2 regions of the Arthrobacter sp. ERGS1:01 genome follow, and region 2 is predicted to be linked to the other one. Evidence: predicted binding sites of a transcription regulator. Region 2 holds the regulator's gene; the other holds the start of a gene.
The links. Region 2 encodes LexA, which represses DNA repair genes until DNA is damaged. Its sites were predicted from a motif close to TCGAACANNTGTTCGA; they were not measured.
Positions count from the first base shown of each region.

Region 1: a site for LexA is predicted at 1,397-1,412, ahead of AL755_RS11150 (HNH endonuclease signature motif containing protein). Genes of this name have one in related genera too.

Region 1 is NZ_CP012479.1:1,609,872-1,613,289, forward strand. Features, by position in the region: gene AL755_RS11140 (Lrp/AsnC family transcriptional regulator) at 1-229, shown strand, start outside; gene AL755_RS11145 (TIR domain-containing protein) at 322-1,308, opposite strand; gene AL755_RS11150 (HNH endonuclease signature motif containing protein) at 1,455-3,418, shown strand, end outside.
Region 2 is NZ_CP012479.1:797,455-800,872, forward strand. Features, by position in the region: gene AL755_RS07475 (ATP-dependent DNA helicase) at 1-1,783, shown strand, start outside; gene lexA (transcriptional repressor LexA) at 1,894-2,637, opposite strand; gene AL755_RS07485 (LysM peptidoglycan-binding domain-containing protein) at 2,944-3,360, shown strand.

The sequences.
Region 1 (3,418 bases), 810 kb from region 2:
CAGTGGCCCGGTTCGCGACATCGCCCAGGCGCTGGAGTCCTTCGCCGAGGTCAGCTACATCGTGCTCACGGCCGGCCAGTACGATCTCCTGGTGGAGGTGGTGTGCGAGGACGACGAACACCTGTTGCGCCTGCTGGCCAGGATGCGCGAACTGCCCGCCGTGCAGTCCACCGAGACGTTCATGTACCTGAAACTGCACAAGCAGCGCTACGACTGGGGCACCCGCTAACGCATCGGTGGTCGAGCCTGTCGAGACCTGGTTGGCGGGTCCGAGAGCTGGTTAGCGGGTCGGGATGCCGTCTGCGATCGTCCTGACCTGCCCTACCTTGTTTTCCAGATGCTGAACCTGAAGTACTTCCTCTCGATCCAGTCGGGCACCATGACCCGCAGGGTGTGCTCGAAATTGGCAATTTCCCGGCTCTCCAGGGTGCGTCGGGTGTCGTCCTGGGCAAGGAAATCTGCGCTGAAGTATTCATCGATCGCGAGCTTCGAGGAGAGCATGGTGGTGGGTACGTCAAACAGGTGCAGGGATTGGCCTTTCGCGCTCAGCCTTCCCGAAACATAGAAGGGAAACGGCCGGGATTTTGCGTTGATGATGATGCGCTTGTACGAGGACGTATACCGGTTGAGTGATTCCTGCTCCAGGTCGATGAGGTTGGCCGGCATCCTGATTTCAATGGTTGGGTAGTGGTTCTTCAGGTCATAGCTTGTTGCGATTTCTTCGCCGTTTTCATCCTTCTCGATGACCTGGAAGGACTTTGAATGCTCGAAGGCGCTGAAAACTTTCCTCAGGAAGTTTTGGTAATAGCCGATTGCCAACGAGGTGGAGGGAAGCATGGTGAAATCGGCACGTTTTGCCGCTGTCCCCATCACGTGGCGCAGGCGATCGCAGGGCTCCTTCAGCGCGCCCACCAGATCGCCACCCGGCTCGAAGGTGGCCACGTCGATTCCGTCCCAGTCGCTGAACATTCCGGTGCCTCGCTGCGCCAGGAGAAAGGTGCGGTTTGGCCCCAATCGGCCCAGGAAAAGGCCGAACTCGAAGATCACGTTGTCGCGGGCCACATGAACCTGGTGATGGTGAACCACGGCCAGGTCGTCCGGCGTGAAAATGGCTATCGCGAAATCGTAATAGCTCGCCCGGTTGAGCAAAGTTTCGAGATAGCTTCTATTGACGGTGAAAACATTCTCATTCCAAATTTGAACATCGAAGTCCGAATCAAAGTTCGCCTTGGCGGCCACGGCAATATCTATCGCCTCAGTCGATGACGCGATAAAGATGGTCGCCCGCCTGTTGGTGGATGTTTCCACAATCCAAAGATTACGCCTTGGGCCATGGCGGGACCAGGTTCCTTCCGTTGGTCGAATCTTTCGAGTCCATACAACCCCGATCAATAAATAGAACATAAATACGTGAAATGATTTCAAATGGGTAACGTTTGCGGTAAAATGGAGGCATGAGCAAGTCGGTGCTGGTCCCCGGCGATCGGGGCGATTCGGCCGCCGCACGCAGTGCGGCGGAGCTCATCACCGCTGTCAGGCTTCCCGACGTCGAAAGCTTCCCATCCAACTTTCCCGGTTTTGCCGAACTGCCGGCTTTCGCGCCGTTCGAGGACCCGTCGGATCTGTCAGCGGAACCCCGGTTGACGAAGGTCGATGTGGCCCGGTCCGTGATGGATGATTGCGCCGCCGCCTTAGCCGGTATCCAGATACTGGAAGCCCGCGTGGCTGGGTGCAAGGCGGCCTTGGTGGAGCGGTTTGTTTCAGCGGCCAGGGCAGAGGAACAGGCGCTTTGCCTGGATCGCTGGCAGTCCACGGTCTCCGAGATGAGTGCCAGGGCCGAGATTGCTGCCGCATTGACCATCACTGAGGGTAGTGTCGGCGCGTTGATTGAGCACTCCCTGACAGTGGTCCGGGACCTGCCCGGGACATGGGATCAAGTCCGGCAAGGTTGCCTGCCCTGGGGTCATGCGGTGGTGATCGCAGAGGAAACCATCACCCTGGGCGCCGCCGGCATCCCGGCAGACGCCATTGAAGCGTATGAGCGAGCCCTGCTGGGCAAGGCGCCCGGCTGCACCCTGCCCTCGTTCAAGGGCAAGGCACGGAGGCTGCTGGAGAAATCCCACCCGGAATCCATCGCAACCCGCACCAAGGCGGCATATGAGCGGCGGCGGGTGGAGATTCAGCGCGTCCACGACGGCATGTCCTGGCTCAACCTTCATCTTCCTGCCCCTACGGTGGAGGGCATTTGGGATCAGTGCACCTTCATTGCCCGCAACGCCCAAGGACCGGGGGAGTCCCGCACCTTGACCCAGTTGCGGGCCGATGTCGAGGCCGCCCTGCTGCTGGGCCAGTCCCTGGCCGTCAACGGCATCAACGACAACCGGCCGCTACCGGCGCTTACGGACGCCACAGTGCCGGAAGCGAGCGCGACGACGGGGGCCGAAGTTGCCATTGTCGTTCCTCCTGCCGGTGCTTTCGGTTTTCCGGGTTTTGACCCGACCGGAGTGGTGCATCCGCCGGCGGTACCGGAAGACTATGCCCGGCTTTGCGCGATGACGGGTGCCGGTCCGGAACCCGATCCTTGCGATCCCGGCAGCCTACCGGGCAGGTTCTACACACTGGACGATCGGCAGATCCCTGCTTTCCCAACGCCCAACTACAACGAACCACGGTATGCCCCGCCGGACCTCTGGAACCCCGAGTCCGTCGGCGGTGCCGGCCCGAGCAGCACTGGGTCTTGGACTTCAGGCTCAGGGGACGGCGCCGCGCGTTCCGCCGTCCCCTGGCTGGGGATGCCGCCAATGCCGCAGGTCATGCCCGTGCTGTTGATCCCGGCCCTGTCGCTGGTTGGCGCCTCGTGCGACCCGGCCATTCTGGAGGGCTATGGGCCCATCAGCATCGAGGTGGCAAAGCGCCTCCTTGCGGACGCATCCTGCTTCTACCGGGCCTTCACCGATCCGATGACAGGGGAGGCCCTGGCGCTGAACCCGGAAACCCGGCGGGTGGACAGGAAGATGCGGATCATGCTGCGGGCGGCCAACGAATTCTGCACATTCCCGGGTTGTTCGGCGAAGGCCGCCCACTCCGAGGTGGACCACATCAAACCATGGAGCGCCGGTGGTACGAGTGTTCTGGAAAATCTTGAACCCCTGGATAAACGGCACCACCTCGTGAAGCACTTCAAGGACGATCGCACCCGCCAAGGGCGCATTCGTGAGGACCAGTCAGCCGAACGGGCCGCGCTAAAATTGCGTGGCTGGACGCCCACCATGACCGAATCCGGCCGTCCCGGCTGGACCTCGCCCACCGGACGCTACTACCCGCCACAACCAGCCGAGACCGCCCCACCGTCATACCCGAAATGGATTGCCAAGACCATCGCCGGCCGTCTCGAACCGGCTGGGCTGGCGGAATCGTC
Region 2 (3,418 bases):
GGCGCTGCAGGCCCAGATCGTGGGACGGGACGTGCCGCGGTTGCTGGCCGCCCTGGAACCGCTGCTGCCCCGGCCCATCGACGTCGCACTCGTCAAGGGCCGCAGCAACTACGTTTGCCGGCACAAGCTCGGTGGGGGTTTTCCCTCGGAGGACTCCGCCGAGGGTGCGCTGTTTAGCCTCGGTGAAGATTCCAGCGTGGTCCACCTGCCCGGCGCCAAGACCGGCCCCACCTCACCGCTGGGGCGTGAAGTGGTGCGCCTGCGCGAATGGGCCGAGGACACCGAAACCGGTGACCGTGACGAACTTGTCCCCGGCGTCACCGACAAGGCCTGGCGCCAAGTGTCCGTCACGTCCATGGAGTGCCTGGGCGCGCAAAAATGCCCGCTGGCCGAGACCTGCTTCTCCGAGCTGGCCCGGGCCAAGGGTGCCGAGGCCGACATCGTGGTCACCAACCACGCCATGCTCGCCATCAGCGCCTTCGAGGGCATCGCCGTCCTTCCCGACTACGACGTCGTCGTGGTCGATGAGGCGCACGAGCTCCAGGACAGGGTCACCGGCGCCGTCACGGGCCAGCTCTCGGTCCAAATGGTCCAGGCGGCCGCCTCCAGCACCCGCAAGCACACGGGCGTATCGGTCGACGCCCTGCACGGGGCCGCGACGGCCCTGGACCTGGCGTTCGCCGGAACACCGTCCGGGCTGCTGCCCAACGGCTTGAACGAGGAACAGTCGGCGGCCATTGAACAACTGCGTGACGCCGTCCGGGTGGCCCTGTCCGATTCAAAGCCCGACGGCAATGCTTCGGCCGACGGCGGACGCTCGATCGCACGGTCCCGGCTGAACCTGATCTTCGACCTCTGCGAACGGTTGCTCACCGCCGCCGACGCCCGCGAAGTGGTCTGGGCGTCCCGCACCGGCACGTTCACGCCCGGGCAGGGCTACCAAAAGGCCGACGACAGCGAACCACCCGTCATCAACATCGCCCCGCTCAGCGTTGCCGGAAAACTGCGGGAGGGGCTCTTTGCCGACCACACGGTGGTGCTGACCTCCGCAACGCTGGCCATCGGCGAGTCGTTCCAGGCCACGGCCGGGGGCTTGGGCCTGCTGGGCGCCAACGCGCCGGCGTGGACCGGGGCCGACGTCGGATCCCCGTTCGACTACCCCAAGCAGGGCATGCTGTATGTGGCCGCGCACCTGCAAAAGCCGGGTTTCGGCAACTCGCCGGAGCAATTGGCGGAGCTTGAGGCACTCATCACGGCTGCCGGGGGCGGAACACTGGCGTTGTTCTCCTCCCGCAGGGCTGCCGAGGACGCCGCGGAAAAGCTCCGCAAGAAGCTGTCGGTGAAGATCCTGTGCCAGGGGGAGTCCTCCATGGCGGGCCTCATCAAAGAGTTCTCCGACGAACCCGACACCTGCCTGTTCGGCACCATGTCCCTCTGGCAGGGGGTGGACGTCCAGGGTGCATCGTGCCGGCTCGTGGTCATTGACAGGATTCCGTTCCCACGCCCGGACGACCCCCTCGTGACGGCGCGCGCCCGCGCCGTTGCGCAGAGCGGCGGCGACGGATTCATCGCGATCTCGGCAACCCACGCCGCCATCAGGCTGGCGCAGGGTGTGGGGCGGCTTATCCGCTCGAGCAGTGACAGGGGAGTGGTGGCCGTCCTGGACTCCCGGCTGGCGAATGCCGGCTACGGCGGCTTCCTGCGTGCAGCCCTTCCGCCGTTCTGGTCCACCAAGGACCGGAACGTGGCCCTCGCGGCATTGCAAAGGCTCTCCGGCAAATAGCCCAGGTGCGCAGCCGCCCGGTGATCGAGCCTGTCGGGATCCGGGGCCCTGGTCTGGAAACATGGAAGCGCCCCCGGTCGGGAGACCGGGGGCGCTTCCATTCGTTTTGCCTACAGGCTGCGCAGGACCGAGACGACCTTGCCCATGACGGTGGCGCTGTCACCGAGGATGGGCTCATAACGGGTGTTCTGCGGCAGCAGCCACGTGTGACCGTCGCGCTGGCGGAACGTCTTCACGGTGGCCTCGTCCTCGAGCAGGGCCGCAACGATCTCGCCATTGTTGGCCGTGTTCTGCCGGCGCACCACCACCCAGTCGCCGTCGCAGATCGCGGCGTCGATCATGGAATCCCCGGCGACCTTCAGCATGAACAATTCACCGTTGCCCACGATCTGGCGCGGCAGCGGCATGATGTCATCCACCACCTGGTCGGCCAGGATGGGACCGCCGGCGGCGATCCGGCCCACCAGCGGCACGAATGCGGTGTCGGAGGCGCTGCTCAGTTGGGCGAAGTTCAAGCCGTTCGAACTGCGCACCTGGTCGGGCGAGCTGACGCCCTCAATCTCCACTACGCCGTTGTCCAGGACCAGCGGAATGAGGACCTCCATGGCGCGGGGCCGCTTCGGATCGCGGCGCAGGTAGCCGTGGCGCTCAAGCTGGGTCAGCTGGTGCGTGACGCTGGAGAGACTGGCCAGGCCCACCACGTCCCCGATCTCACGCATCGACGGCGGGTAGCCTTTGTCGGCAATGGAGCGCTGGATGCATTCGAGAATCTTCTTCTGCCGGACCGTCAGCCCCTTCATGCCGGCCCTGCTGGGGGCCTGCGGGATGCGGTGCGGAGGTTCTGGTAGCGCCATGGTCCTTCGGTCCTTTCGTGGAGGCCGTCAAGAGTGTTAATCAAGAGTGTCAGTGCCTTCTGGTGGACTGCTTTTAGCGGCGAATCCTTACCTCCAAGATTAAGCCAGAAAAGAGCGAATTTCAAACATTTGTTCTATCGAGTCTTGGCAAGAGTCGTCTATAGATGCTAAAACTGTAGTACCAGCGTTAGAACATACGTTCTATCGAACATATTGTGTATGGAAGTTTGATCCTGCTGAATGTCCCGGGTTTCGCCCGGTTCGGCCCATGCGGTCAGGCCTCCACGGAGTGAAAGGAATGAATTCATGAGCGCATTGGTGATTTCCACAGCAGGCCCGGCGGTCCAGTACTCCGGAAGCAAGTTCGGCACTGTCCGTGCCACCCCGGCCGGACCCCTGCGATTGACGCGGCGGGGCCGCATGGTTTTCCTGGGAATTCCGGCCCTTGTCGTCGCGGCCGTGTTGATGCTGTCCGTAGTGGCCGTGCTGTTGGGCGTCGTCGCCAGCCCGGCCAACGCCGCCACTAAGTACACCCCCGTCAACATGACGGACTATGCGGCCTCCGTGACGGTGCTCCAGGGGCAAAGCCTGTGGTCGATCGCGGCGAAGAGCGATCCCAACCGCGACGTCCGCGACGTCGTGGCCGAGATCGTGGCCCTCAATGACCTGGGCACCTCGGTGTTGCAGGCCGGCCAGCAGTTGTACGTACCCCTGCCGAAGTAGGCCCACGGAGATCACATGGTGGGACATTGCCGGTCACAAGTTCTGTTCCGGCACGAAC